3 regions of the Gracilibacillus thailandensis genome follow, and region 3 is predicted to be linked to each of the others. Evidence: riboswitches for the same ligand, from Rfam matches in the RefSeq annotation. Region 3 holds a riboswitch; each other region holds the start of a gene.
What was found. Region 3 has a riboswitch for S-adenosylmethionine ahead of GH715_RS11010 (methionine ABC transporter ATP-binding protein). Riboswitches for the same ligand answer to the same signal wherever they lie in the genome.
Positions count from the first base shown of each region.

Region 1 (5,035 bases), on a different contig from region 3:
GCTCCTTTTTGGTTTATATGTAGCATATATTTAACAGAATTTTATTATTATTTAGTGGATTTCATTAACTCCTTTGTCTTTGTATTATTGTTATGTGCAAACATTATATTTTTATTAATTTTCAATTCGAAAATATGGAAAATTCCCTTATTGGAACGTCCGGCTTTGATATCATTAATTTTGTCTGTATTCTTTCTCGTATTCGATTTTCCTCTTGTATTACTAGATACCTACCAATATGCTATTACCTCTTATAGTGAACCAGAAGAAATAATAGAAGACACAGGAATTTATTCCTTAGGAGTTAATCTAACCTATATTAGTTATATTGAGAATGAAGAGGAATTCATCAAAAACGTAAAATCAGACAAAAATAATTACGAAGTTATAGATATTAAAAACAAAAATAGGTATAAGAATAAAAACACTGAAATATTTAACATGATGGGGATACAACTAAAGAGTGACTTTGAAAAAATGTCTAAAGTTGTTACAGATTATTTGCATTCAACCCCTAGTTCAATAAAAAAATATTTTGATAGGGAAAACACAGGGGGGAATAGTTCAGGATTATCCTTGATTCTATCATCCCTTGTCTATCAAGGAAAACTTGAAAATAATAAACCTATTGCTGTAACTGGCGCAGTTAATAAAGAAGGAAAGGTCTATCCAGTGGGGTACATCAAGGAAAAAATACTAATATCAATTGATGCAGGATTCAACCAAATAATAATACCAACTGAAAATATGCAGGAAGCAAAAGAAATAAAGGAAGCATATGATCTACCTATCGAAGTGATAGGTGTACATGATGTGGATGAGGCGGTAGAATTAATAAAAGAGTTAAATGATAATTATTAGGAAAATTAATTATTCTATCAATCGCAGTCAAGCTGCTAAAGGATTAAAGAGTTAGCCCGAAGCTATTATTGACTTTCATAAGATAATGACATTTATTTTGAAGAAGAACTATCAAATGAGTGGTAGATTAAAAGGGATATATTACTCTAAAATAATTAAGTGGTACCATTCAAATAAAATTAGAAAGAATATAATTTGTTTAAAAGGTGACTTATTGGTGATCTTAAATGCCAATAAATGCGAAAACGCCGGGATATACTTAATATTCCGGCGTTTTCTGTGTGTATTTATATTTATCTTGGGGAGATAAATAACGATGTTCAGGGAGAAAAGTTATTCTCCTCGGCGTAAGCGATCTGCTTCTTGGAACGGACATTTATCTTCAACGACAATTTGTCCATTTGCTTCCGCCTTAGTCTTCGTTTCAGTATCTGTTTGCTCTTTGGCAAACCAGACAATTTTAGCTTGATCAGTATATGCAGTTGCTGCTTCCTTACTATCAGTAACAAATAAAATATCAATTTCACCCTCTGCAGTATTTGCAGAAACAATTTGGTAGCCTAACTTTTTCAATTTAGCTAGTGCTTCTGAACCTTCGATGTCACCTGCTACTGCAATTGTTTTCGGACGAATATCGCCATTCTCTCGAGCTAATGGAGATGAAAGTGCCCATGCAATGGCTTTCTCAGTATTTGGCTGGATCGTCGGTTCACTATTTGTTGCTTTTGCAATTGCCTGATCCAGGTCTGCAATAATATCATCTGCCGTTTCAATTCCGACAGACAAACGAATTAATTCTTCTTTAACACCAGAAGACTCTAATTCTTCTTCATTTAACTGCTGGTGTGTAGTAGATGCAGGATGAATTATTAATGATTTTGCATCACCAACGTTGGCCACATGAGACCATAGATTAATATTATCTATCACTTGACGACCTGATTCTCTACCACCCTTTATACCAAAGACGATAATAGAGCCAAAATGGTTACACAAATATTTTTTTGCTAATTGGTGAGATGGATGATTTTCAAGACCAGGATAAGATACCCATTCAACTTGCGGATGGTTTTCTAAGTAATTTGCAACAGCCTTCGTGTTCTCACTATGGCGCTCAATACGTAAATGTAACGTCTCTAGTCCTTGTAAGAAATAGAATGCATTTTGTGGACTTAAAGATGGACCGATATCGCGTAATAATTGTACCCGCAATTTAATGGCAAATGCAGGTGGTCCAATATCAATTCCAAAACGTATACCGTGATATGTTTCATCAGGTTCAGTGAAGCCAGGGAATCGTTCATTATTCCAATTAAATCTGCCGCTATCTACGACAATGCCACCGATCGATGTCCCATGGCCGCCAATCCATTTAGTTGCGGAGTGTACTACGATATCAGCACCCCAACTGATCGGCTTACATACATATGGCGTTGCGAAAGTATTATCTATAATTAATGGTACACCTTGTTCATGTGCGATATCAGCGACAGCTTCAATATCAAATACATTCAAACTAGGGTTTGTAATTACTTCACCAAAAATTGCTTTTGTTTTAGGTGTAATCGCATTTCGGAAATTTTCTGGATCTGTTCCGTCTACAAATTTCACGTCAATACCGTATTTAGGTAATGTTTTGTTAAACAAATTGAAAGTACCACCGTATAAATTACTATCTGCAACAATTTCGTCCCCTGCATTAGCAAGGTTTAAAATAGCTAACGTGATAGCAGATGCACCAGATGCTGTCCCGACTGCCGCTACGCCATCTTCTAACAGGGCAATACGTTGTTCGAACGCATCGACTGTAGGATTCATAATCCGAGAATAAATATTGCCCATTTCTGCTAAAGCAAATAAATTCTGTGCATGTTCCGTATCATTAAATACGTAAGACGTAGTTTGATAGATTGGAACAGCACGGGCATTTGTTGCAGGGTCTACTTGTTGTCCTCCGTGTAATAGATTGGTTTCACTACCTGGAAATTGGAACGAATTTGTCATTATGTACCCTCCTTAAAAATAAAAAACCTCTTCTTAACAAAAGGTAAGAAGAGGTTGAAAATACTAGTTGTCCTCCTCTTATCTTTCAGGTTGAACCTGTAGGATTTAGCACCTTTTCAATTTGATGTTCAAACTGACGGTTGCCGGGCTTCATAGGGCCTATTCCCTCTGCCACTCTAGATAAGAGTTACTACTTATACAATTCAATTGTACTTATTATAAGTTATATATTGGAAACCGTCAATAAAAAATCAGAATATTAATAAAAATTAACGACAGGATCATTTGTCACCTAGATGCATAAAATAAAGTGGGAATTTTATTAGAAAGGAGTGAGCAAAATGGCACAGAAAGGTGGAATCCCAGAGTGGGGAGAAGACTTCATTAAGAAATTAGATGCGTTTCTTTACGAAAAACCGACACGCAATGTGATGGAAACAATCGATAGTTTTTTTGAACAAGCAAAAGTACCAAAACAAATTCCTGTGGATGTTGCTGAAACAGAGCAAGAGTGGATCGTTCGTGTCGATTTGCCAGGTCTAAAAAAAGAGCAAATACAACTGCGTATAGTTGGTAATCAAATTACAGTAATGATAGATCATCTTGAGGAAACCGAACAGTATGATGAATCGTATCATTATTATCATAAGGAAAGAAGACAGCATCGTAACGAGCGCACCATTACATTGCCATATGCAGTTGATAAAAGAACAGCCAAAGCAAGCTTCCAAAATGGAGTGTTAGAAATTAGAGGTCCTAAAACGAAAAAAGACAATGATTCGATTACGATCGACTAAGCTGATAGCGATTGCTATTAGCTTGGTCATAATTGTGCTATATTTATAGTGTGTAAGGTGTCAAGGGAAGGGAGGGCTTCATGTGGAGATTACACAACTAGTCGTTAGTTTTATCTTAATTTTTAATATTCTTTTATCTTTAACCATTATCTTTTTAGAGCGCAAAAATGCTACTGCTACATGGGCTTGGATTATGGTCTTGACGTTCATCCCAATTTTTGGTTTTATCTTATATCTTATTTTTGGTCGGAAATTAAGTAATAAAACGATTTTTACATGGGATACCAAAAGCAAGCTAGGTGTCAAAACCGCTGTACAGCATCAATTGCGAGACATTGAAAATGGAGATTTCTTTATTAATGATCCTAGGATGTATCAATACAAAGATTTATTTTACTTGCATTTACGGAATAATGATGCCATCTTTTCACAGGATAACGAAGTTAACATATTTACTGATGGCAATCGAAAGTTTAATTCGTTATTGGAAGATATCGAAAATGCGACCGATCATATTCATTTACTGTATTACATAGTTAGATCTGATCATCTCGGTTCCCGCTTGGCAGATGCGTTGATAAAAAAAGCAAAAGAAGGAGTCGAAGTCCGTTTTTTATATGACGATTTAGGTTCCCGAACGTTAAGCAGAAAGTTAATTCGAAAAATGCGGCATGCGGGGGCAGAGGTTGAAGGATTTTTCCCACCATTGATTCCGAAAGTTAATTTAAAGATCAATCACCGTAACCACCGTAAACTGGTTATTATTGATGGCAAAGTCGGCTATATAGGTGGTTTTAATATTGGTGATGAATATCTGGGGAAAGATAAGCGATTTGGATATTGGCGCGATACGCATTTGCGCATTACCGGTAGCGCGGTGAAGCATTTGCAAACACGGTTTATTCTGGACTGGAATCAGGCATCCCGTCATGATATTGAATATAATGAACGTTATTATATACCTGTCCCTGCTGGTAATGTCGGCATGCAAATTGTTTCAAGTGGTCCGGACTCCGAATGGGAACAGATAAAACATGGTTATATAAAAATGATTATGTCAGCAAAAGATTATATTTTTATACAAACGCCTTATTTTATCCCAGATGAAAGCCTGTTGGATGCTTTGAAGATTGCCTGTCTGTCAGGTGTGGACGTTCGGATAATGATCCCGAACAAACCGGATCACCCCTTTGTTTACTGGGCAACCTATTCCTATATCGGGGAAATGTTAAAAGCCGGAGCAACCGTTTATATTTATCAAAAAGGTTTCCTGCATGCTAAAATGATAGTAGTCGATAGCAAAATAGCATCGATTGGAACGGCAAATATTGATGTGCGAAGTTTTCGTCTTAACTTCGAAGTAAATGCTTTTT
Region 1 covers NZ_WJID01000014.1:7,606-12,640, forward strand. The annotation lists gene GH715_RS05830 (S16 family serine protease) at 1-861, shown strand, start outside; gene GH715_RS05835 (PLP-dependent aspartate aminotransferase family protein) at 1,195-2,865, opposite strand; SAM riboswitch class I at 2,941-3,052, opposite strand; gene GH715_RS05840 (Hsp20/alpha crystallin family protein) at 3,207-3,662, shown strand; gene cls (cardiolipin synthase) at 3,745-5,035, shown strand, end outside.
Region 1: another riboswitch for S-adenosylmethionine. It lies ahead of GH715_RS05835 (PLP-dependent aspartate aminotransferase family protein); the one in region 3 lies ahead of GH715_RS11010 (methionine ABC transporter ATP-binding protein).

Region 2 (5,035 bases), on a different contig from region 3:
TTGCAAACTTCACAGTCCTTGTTTACAGATAATCGATTCCATGATGGCAATGTTTCTAGTGAATTTGAAAAAGCAACTAAATTCGCATTTGATTGGTTTAATTCCACCTATAATGAAAACACAAGAAAAGACTTTGGAGACATATTTGATAAATATATTCAGAATTAGAATAATGACCGCATGCATAAAAATTGATTGAATGCATGCGGTTGATTTACGATGTCCAAGCATTTAATACAGCGGAACAATTAATAGCTTAGTGAGTCACTGTGTTAGGTTTTGTCCGATTATTTTTCGTGATAAAATAAAGAAAACCATAAAACAGAGGATGTGTATGATGACCAAACATAAAATCTATACAATGAGCTTCGCAAGTGTCTATCCCCATTATGTTAAAAAGGCAGAGAAAAAAGGACGAACGAAAACAGAAGTCGATGAAATCATCCGTTGGTTGACAGGATATAGCCAGGAAGAGTTAGAAGAACAACTGGAAAAACAGACAGACTTTGAGACCTTTTTTGCGGAAGCTCCCCAATTGAACCCTTCGCGGGCAATGATCAAAGGTGTGGTTTGCGGTGTCCGGGTAGAAGACATCGAAGAACCAACGATGCAGGAAATTCGCTATTTGGATAAGCTGATCGATGAATTAGCAAAAGGAAAAGCAGTGGAGAAAATTTTGCGAAAATCTTAATGTTAAGTAGATAAGTGATTACTTTGGTAGAAATGATGAAATATCTGTATAGTATGACCACCGAAGGTTTACCGCCTCTGATCATTAGCAAAACTTATCAGGGTGACACAGATAATTTCATTTCAAACAGATTATTCGCTTCTCTTCTCTTGTTCCTTTATAATATTGTAAACGCTTAATAACAGAAGGTTATAGTTCATGCAATATCGTCAGTTAGGAAAAACCGGTCTGAAAGTAAGCGAAATTAGTTTAGGCAGTTGGCTTACATATGGTGGGTATGTCGAGGAAAGGAATGCTGAGGCTTCCATCGATAAAGCCTACGACCTCGGGATTAACTTTTTTGATACAGCCAATGTCTACATGCGTGGGGAAGCAGAGAAAATTGTAGGAAAAGCTTTAAGAAAATATCCACGCAGTTCCTATGTCCTTGCCACAAAAGTATTTGGCAAAATGGGCGATGGCCCCAATGATCAAGGTCTTTCCCGCAAGCATATTATGGAGCAATGTGATGCCAGCTTGCAGCGGTTAGGACTTGATTACGTCGATGTTTATTATTGTCACCGTTATCACGCTGATACACCACTAGAAGAAACGTTACGCGCATTGGATGACCTTGTACGTCAAGGAAAAGTATTATACATCGGTGTCAGTGAATGGACAGCCGAACAAATGACAGAAGCCGTCCACCTTGCTGACAAAAAGTTGTTAGATCGCATTGTTGTCAATCAGCCAAATTACAGTATGCTTCATCGCTATATCGAGAAAGAAGTCATCCCTGTAAGCGATAAGCACGGCATCGGCCAGGTTGTCTTCTCCCCACTTGCCCAAGGTGTATTAACAGGAAAATATAAAAAAGGAGAAGCAATTCCTGAAGATAGTCGCGCCGCTCAAAAAAACTTAGATTTATCTCGTGTATTAACCGAGAAGAATCTAGAACGGGTAGAAGCATTAAAAGCAATTGCAGCGAACGAAAACTTGTCATTAGCACAATTAGCGATTGCCTGGATCCTGCGTCAAGACAACGTATCTAGTGCTCTTATCGGTGCAAGTAAACCGGAACAAATTGAAGAGAACGCCAAAGCTTCTGGTGTTAAACTCTCCCAAGAGACGATTGCTAAGGTCGAGGATATTTTAAATCAGTAAAAGTACCTATACCAAGTAATTCCTAGTTACTTGGTATTATTTTTTACAATTTTTACAATAGATTCATTGACTTTTACATTAATAATGTATACTATGTTATTAAACGGACAATAAATGGAATTCTTATCCAGAGAGGTGGAGGGGCAGGCCCTAAGAAACCTCGGCAACAGGTTAGAAAGATAACACTGTGCCAAATCCTGCGGGACAGCATAAACTGAACCCGAAAGATAAGAAGGAATGATTACACATTGCTTACCTTCTTATCAAACGATAAGAAGGTTTTTTAATGAGGAGGAAGCAACACATGCTGACTTATGAAAATTTTTATGACAGCCCGTTGAACAATGAGACTCCCGACCAACAAGATCCTACCAAAGGAGCTCTAAAGATCCTTGAATGGGCTTATCAAACGTATGGCAATTCTTTAGTCTATGCCTGTAGTTTTGGAGCAGAAAGTATGGTATTAATTGACATGATTGCAACTGTCCAACCAGATGCTAGATTAGTATTTTTAGATACTGGTTTGCATTTCCAAGAAACATATGACCTGATTGAAGAGGTTAAAGAACGTTATCCGTCATTAGATATCGTTATGCAGAAGCCTTCCCTCACTGTTGATGAACAACGAGAACAATATGGATCAGCGTTGTGGAGCAGGAACCCTGATCAATGTTGTTACATTAGAAAAGTTAAACCATTGGAAGACGCACTGAGTGGAGCAACCGCCTGGATTTCAGGATTAAGAAGGTCACAATCTCCAACAAGAGCCAACACCAACTTTATTAACAAGGATGACCGTTTTCAGTCCATTAAAATTTGTCCATTAATTTATTGGTCCTGGGATGATGTGTGGGAATATATTGAGCAACATCAATTACCTTATAACAAGCTGCATGACCAAAATTACCCTAGCATTGGTTGTATACCATGTACCACACAAGTTACAGATGCGGATGATGAACGTTCAGGACGGTGGGCCAACTTCCAAAAAACTGAATGTGGACTACATGCTACACCACAATCAACGAAGTGATTATTTTTTATAGCCAAACTCAAGTAAATCTATCGGATTAATTAAAAGAGGTGAAAATGTTGACATTACAAGTAGTAAACAGTCCGTTTGATGAAAAACAGACGGAAATATTGAATCAAATTTTGCCAACACTGACAGACGCACAAAAAAATTGGCTAGCTGGATATTTGGCCGCTTCTCAGTCTCAATCATCACAAAGTGTTACACCGGTTGAACAACCAGCGCCTACACAGGTTAAAACCCGAACCGTCACCATTTTATACGGATCGGAAACGGGTAACAGTCAAGAACTAGCAGAGCAATTATCCAAACAGCTAAAGGATATGCAAAGAGACGTAACCGTTTCTGCCATGGATGACTTTAAACCAAAGAAACTAAAAGAAGCAGAAGATTTACTCATTATTACGGCAACTCATGGCGAAGGAGATCCACCTGACAACGCGATTCAATTCCATGAATTTTTACACAGCCGGAAAGCTCCTAAACTGGAGAATGTTAATTTCTCCGTTTTGTCTCTTGGTGATGAGTCCTATGAGCATTTCTGTCAGACTGGTAAAGATTTTGATAAACGGCTAGAAGAATTGGGTGCAACTAGAATTCATCCACGTGTTGACTGTGATGTCGATTACGAAGAACTTGCTGACGAGTGGATATCAGAAGTAATCGGCATTCTGAAAAAAGATGCCGGAAACAACGCAGAAACCGTCGACACGCAGCCAACCCCTGCAGAGCAGCCGATTTATTCGAAGAGCAATCCTTATTCTGCTGAAGTATTAGATAACATCGTCCTTAGTGGTAAAGGGTCAAACAAAGAAACAAGACACATTGAAATTTCATTGGAAGGCTCTAACCTCAATTATGAACCGGGAGATTGTTTAGCGATTTATCCAAAGAATGACCCTGCTCTGGTTCAAGCTATTATTGAAGAGCTTAAATGGAACCCAGAACAGACAATTCCCATTAATAAACAAGGGGAAATTCGCTCCGTTCAGGAGGCTCTAACCTCCATTTTTGAGATTACAAGACTTACAAAAGGCTTATTAGAAAAAGCTAGCACTTATTTTCATCATGAAAAACTTCAACAATTAGTAACAGATCCTGAGCAGGTAAAAGCTTATATCGATGGTCGAGATTTATTAGACTTAATTATTGACTATCCACCAAAGCAACTGGATCCAACATCGATTATGCACTTTTTAAGAAAAATACCAGCAAGGCAATACTCAATCGCTAGTAGTTATCAAGCAAACCCTGATGAAGTGCATTTAACTTTGGCAACTGTAAGATATCATACACATGGTCGTGATCGATGTGGCGTATGTACAGGGGAAATCGCTGACAGAATTAAACCAGGTGATCAACTCAATGTCTATGTTCACAAAAACCCAAATTTCAAATTTCCAATGGATGAAAAAACTCCTGTGATTATGATTGGACCAGGTACTGGTGTAGCACCGTTTAGAGGCTACATCGAGGAACGAGAGGAACTTGAACTGAAAGGAAAAACATGGCTTTTCTTTGGTGATCAGCATTTCCGCACAGACTTCTTGTATCAAGTAGATTGGCAAAATTGGTTAAAACAAGGTTACCTAACCAAAATGGATGTAGCCTTCTCAAGAGATAGTGAGCAAAAGGTATATGTACAGCATCGCATGCAAGAAAAAGCAAAAGAATTATTCGAATGGATTGAAACAGGTGCACATCTATATGTGTGTGGGGATGAGAAGCGAATGGCAAAGGATGTACACGAAACCTTAATCTCGATTATTAGCGAGCAAGGAAGCCTTAGCGAAGAAGCTGCAAAAGAGTATATCAATAAATTAAAACAGGAAAAGAGATACCAACGTGATGTGTATTAAGGGGGAACAAAAATGGTAAACGATCCTAATAAACTAGACCCGATGGAAAAGCTAAAAGAAGAAAGCCGTTTTTTAAGAGGAACGATTGTAGAAGGGCTACAAGACCCGATTACCGCTTCGATTTCGGAAGATGATACCAAACTGTTGAAGTTTCATGGAAGCTACCAACAGGATGACCGCGACATTAGAGATGAACGACGAAAACAAAAACTAGAGCCTGCTTATCAATTTATGCTTCGTGTTGCCATTCCGGGTGGTGTCGCAACTCCTAAGCAATGGCTTGCAACAGATGATTTAGCACAAAAATAT
Region 2 covers NZ_WJID01000001.1:164,588-169,622, forward strand. The annotation lists gene GH715_RS00695 (PH domain-containing protein) at 1-168, shown strand, start outside; gene GH715_RS00700 (DUF2200 domain-containing protein) at 338-691, shown strand; gene GH715_RS00705 (aldo/keto reductase family protein) at 890-1,834, shown strand; SAM riboswitch class I at 1,955-2,068, shown strand; gene GH715_RS00710 (phosphoadenylyl-sulfate reductase) at 2,139-2,867, shown strand; gene GH715_RS00715 (assimilatory sulfite reductase (NADPH) flavoprotein subunit) at 2,927-4,726, shown strand; gene cysI (assimilatory sulfite reductase (NADPH) hemoprotein subunit) at 4,739-5,035, shown strand, end outside.
Region 2: another riboswitch for S-adenosylmethionine. It lies ahead of GH715_RS00710 (phosphoadenylyl-sulfate reductase); the one in region 3 lies ahead of GH715_RS11010 (methionine ABC transporter ATP-binding protein).

Region 3 (5,035 bases):
TTTTCTTCTGATAAATTAATTCAACGTGGTGGCAGAATCCCTGCACCATTACAATCATTGATTAATTAAGAAAAGCGCAGAGCGCCCGATTAGAAACGTAGCGACTGGAACGAATTAACTGAGATAAAGGAATCACGGTGAGTTTACGAACCGATGATGACTTTCACCTAAAGGCATAAGTGCGACTAAGCCTCTGGTTTCACCAATCGGCAAGTCTTCTTTATCGTAGGGCAATTCGTGAAGTCACCTAGTTTCTGGGCGCTCGGAGCTAGACATCTGCGCAAAATTTATACTTTCTTATCTTAATTAAAGAAATGGGCCTTTGGTGAAATAGTTCCGATACTAAATCACAGTAGTTTTAGCATAAAAAACTGCACCCCAATTGTTAGATTGTGTCCAACAATTGGGGTGCAGTTCAACATTAAATGTAAGCGTTCTGTTTTTTTATCACCATATTAAACTTCGACTAGGAGTTATGCTATTATTATTCTTTTGAAGACAGGTCTTCTCGGTCAACCGCTTCTGGTGGTTGTTCCATCCAACCATTATCAATCATAATATTAGCACCGTCTTCTACATAAAGTGAAACATCCATTAAACATCGTCCATACAATGTTCCGATATCCCTTCTTCCGTTCAGTGAAGCACCATTGGCATATTCTCTGATTTTCATGGAGAACATGTCTATTTTATGATAAACCATCAGTTTATCTGAGAATGCCGGCGTAATCGATGTAGTTACTAAATGGTCTATAAGCGATGGCGCAGGAACATTATCTTTATGCAGTTTGCTTGAAAACATTTCAATATGTTTTTGATTGATATTCTTTCCTCTCTCTAAATACGTTCTAACTTTTTCATTTCTTGCTCCCTGACTAAAGCCTATAATGAGCGCTTTACTTGTAATATCGTTGTTAATGTTACCATAAAGGTGAGCAATCTCTAGTCCATGGAGAGGACGAACGTCTCCCAAAAAACCATTCAAAAAGTGTTGTTTTTTAATAAAATCAACTTTTTCAGGAACGGGTATGGTTGGTGAATTCATTAATTCTCCTTTTACTATTAATACGTCATCGACTGCAGCCATTAATTGGGCAGTTTCACTAAGAGCATTAAGGAAAAACTTTCTTACATCTTTCCTTGTAACCAAAGGAATAGCAGCGCTATAAATACTCATCCCCGCTTTCCCTAAATATTTCAAATAATGGAGATAAAACTCATCGTAAAATAACCTTGGTGCACCCAAGTTAACGTCATCATCGGTAAATCCAACTGGGATTGGAAAGTTCGCCTGATTAAATATTTGTTTGATATCTTGATTAAGTGAATGAGATAAATTCAAAGCTTGTTCTAAAACTTTTTTAATATCCACATCACCCACATGTTTAAGATAGTAGCTAAGTACACACTTGCCCATGGTATTCCCATTATAAACTGCCCAAAGTTTTCCCATTTCGGCTGCTGTTAGTTGTGATTTATCTGTTTCCATAACCTATCATTCCTTTTGTAAATACTATGTCTAAAATTCTTGGTTTAATATTATCTCTTCTTCCGAAACAATGAATCAAGAGCTACTGGCTAATAATTGATATCTAATTAAGCAAGTAATAATTTTTTTCACCCTGAGCATTTTTAGCCCCCTCCGAAATGGGAAAGAGGTATTTCTGAAGGCGATACCCCTGTCGCTATACCATGAAAAGAAGCTAATGGGTATAGTTTGGTCCATCTATGTTAACAGTGGGTGTGCCGTTTATTTTATTCTTGGAAACCGTATATTGATTGCAATACCCAATGTACTGGTTATTTGTATCTGTAAGTGCGCATACATTAATCATTAGTTGAACAATTATCTTTTTATCCATTACTTTAATATTAGACTATATAATTTTCATTTGTTTATCATCTGCCCTGAATGTAACGGTTTTAACATACTGTTTTTTCCCACGTGAAATTTTCATTAATGGAGGTTAATTTAATAGGAGTTCATACTGTGGAAAATCCGTATCAACATTGCATAGCACGTTTTTTAGGTGTTTTTTCAAAATCCACTTTTATCTTTAGCTGTTTTTATACTCTTTATACTTCTGATATGCAAGACGTTTATCAAAATAGATCTATTCCCTATATTCTCCACTGCTTTGCATTAGTTGTGCGGTTTTTTTACTACGAAAAGCAAGTCCCGATTATCTCGACTAGTTATTTCTCAGTTTCTTTTTTAGTATGAAAAAGCATGTATTCACCTTATTCCGAATAAAGTAGAAGTAATAATAAACAAGAAAAGGTGAAAACAATGTATTATGCTAACCCAAATATAAGGTCTCATTCACAAGTACGTCAGACTGATTATTCGATACTAGTAACAGGCGATGGTACGGTGTCAGTTGAACCAAATCAAGCAGTGGTTACCCTTGGCGTTATAACAGAAGATTCCAATCTCCAAAAAGCGCAACGCGAGAATGCTGAGTCTACCAACAACATTATTCAAGCACTGCTTCAAGAGAATATCCCCCGTCATCATATCCAGACATATGATTACCGGATGGATATTCAGTATGACTATGATGAAGGCATTCAAATTTTTAGAGGTTATCGTGTAACGAATTTGTTAGAGGTTATTATCGAACCAATTGACAAAGTTGGACTAATCATTGATACAGCCGTTGATTACGGTGCAAATACTGTCCGTAACATTCAATTAACGGTAGCAAATCAAGATCGATATTATCTAGAAGCGCTCCAAAAAGCGGTGGAAAATACGCAGATAAAAGCTAGCATTATTGCGCAGGAGTTAGGTGTAAGCATTAGTTCTATTCCGTATTCCTTAAAAGAAATTTCCAGACGTGAAGAAAGTGAAAGCCGACCAGTAGTTTTAGGAGTTTCCACAGACAGTCTTATCACCCCTATCGAACCAGGTAGACTAGCGATTAAAGCTAAAGTGGAAGCTGAATTTCGTTATTAGGTACACTCGATGCTCTCCCTATCTATTTCTTGCACTCACAAACTCTCCTCCTCTCCAAATTTCTGAATAGTTTTACTTTTTCAAAAAGAATTGACGAATGTCATCCGTGATGATATTATATTGGTTATGAATTGTATATGAAAGCTCTTATCAAGAGTGGTGGAGGGAATGGCCCTATGAAACCCGGCAACCGTCAGTTTACACTGATAGGTGCTAAATCCATCAAAGCGTTATGCTTTGAAAGATAAGAGGACAACGAATAATCATCCTTTCTGTCCTCTTAGTGCAGAAAGGTTTTTTTATGTGTTTACGATATTGTAAACGAAGGAGAGTGAAAGAATGATTCGCATAAAAAACTTATCGAAACTTTATCAAACAAAAAAACAACAAGTGCAAGCTGTCGATAATGTTTCACTTAATATAGAACAAGGCGAAATATTTGGCGTTATTGGTTATAGTGGTGCTGGTAAAAGTACTTTCGTTCGATTAATTAATCGATTAGAGGAGCCAACCAATGGCTCGGTTGTTATCCATGAGAAAGATATTACCAAAATGTCAACGAACCAATTACGTAAAAAACGCCAAAAAATAGGTATGATTTTCCAACATTTTAACTTGCTATGGTCTCGAACCGTTTTCGATAACATTGCATTTCCACTTGAAATCGCTAGTGTTTCGAAAACAGAGCAAAAAAAGAAAGTACAAGAGTTAATTAATCTTGTTGGACTTGCAGGAAAAGAGAATGCTTATCCATCACAATTAAGTGGTGGACAGAAGCAACGTGTAGGGATTGCTCGAGCACTTGCCAATGATCCTGAAGTATTACTTTGTGATGAGGCGACTTCAGCGCTAGATCCTGAAACTACCGATGATATCCTAGATTTGTTAGTATCTATTAATAAAAAGTTAAACCTAACTGTTATATTAATTACACATGAAATGCACGTTATTCAAAAGATTTGTCACCGTGTTGCTGTAATGGAAAATGGTAATGTTGTGGAAACAGGTGACGTACTAGATGTTTTCGTAAAACCACAATCAAAAACGACCAAACGATTTGTACAGCAACTCAATCCTTTAGAATACGAAAAGGAAAACTTAGTAGAATTTATTAATGACAAGGAAGATAGTGAGGTTGTCAAATTACACTTTATAGGAAATAATGCAAAACGCGCAGTTATTAGTGAAGTAGCTAAGAAATTTGATGTTGAGATAAACATTTTACAAGGATCGATTGCGCCAACACAGGAAGGGGCATATGGTACCCTATATGTTGAAATAAATGGTGATAAAAAAATCTTAGAGGAGACTATTACTTTTCTAGAAGGCACCGGAGTGGAAGTAGAGGTGTTAAGACATGTTTGAGCAATTATTTCCAAATGTAGTAATGGATGATATGTGGCAAGCTACTTGGGAAACACTATACATGACCATTTTTGCCGGTATTGGTACCTTTGTTCTTGGGATTATACTTGGATTATTGCTTTTCCTAACTGACCAAGGTAACCTTTGGCAAAATAGATGGATAAACTTTATTTCGGCAACTATTGTTAACGTATTTCGAGCAATACCATTTATTATATTAATTTTATTACTTTTCCCTTTTACTGACTTTTTAATTGGTACAATTCGTGGTTGGAAAGCGGCGTTACCTGCTTTAATTATTGGATCAGCTCCTTTCTACGCACGTCTTGTCGAAATCGGTTTGAAAGAAGTGGATAAAGGGGTTATCGAGGCTGCGAAATCTATGGGAGCAAAAGCTTCTACGATTATTTTTAAAGTATTATTACCTGAATCGATGCCAGCGATTATTTCTGGGCTTACCGTTACATTAATTGCCCTAATCAGCTATACAGCGATGGCAGGTGTAATTGGTGCTGGTGGATTAGGTGACCTTGCTTATATGAAAGGTTTCCAACGCTGGGATTTTGATGTAGTATTTCTCTGTACTGTATTTATTGTAGTTATCGTGTTTGTTGTTCAATTTATTGGGGATTTCCTATCCAAAGTGATAGATAAAAGATAAAATTTTAAATTTAAGAAGGGATGATCTATTGTGAAAAAACTAATTATTTT
Region 3 covers NZ_WJID01000032.1:27,205-32,239, forward strand. The annotation lists gene GH715_RS10995 (PFL family protein) at 1-69, shown strand, start outside; gene GH715_RS11000 (DUF3231 family protein) at 485-1,489, opposite strand; gene GH715_RS11005 (SIMPL domain-containing protein) at 2,291-2,959, shown strand; SAM riboswitch class I at 3,104-3,210, shown strand; gene GH715_RS11010 (methionine ABC transporter ATP-binding protein) at 3,299-4,324, shown strand; gene GH715_RS11015 (methionine ABC transporter permease) at 4,317-4,985, shown strand; gene GH715_RS11020 (MetQ/NlpA family ABC transporter substrate-binding protein) at 5,016-5,035, shown strand, end outside.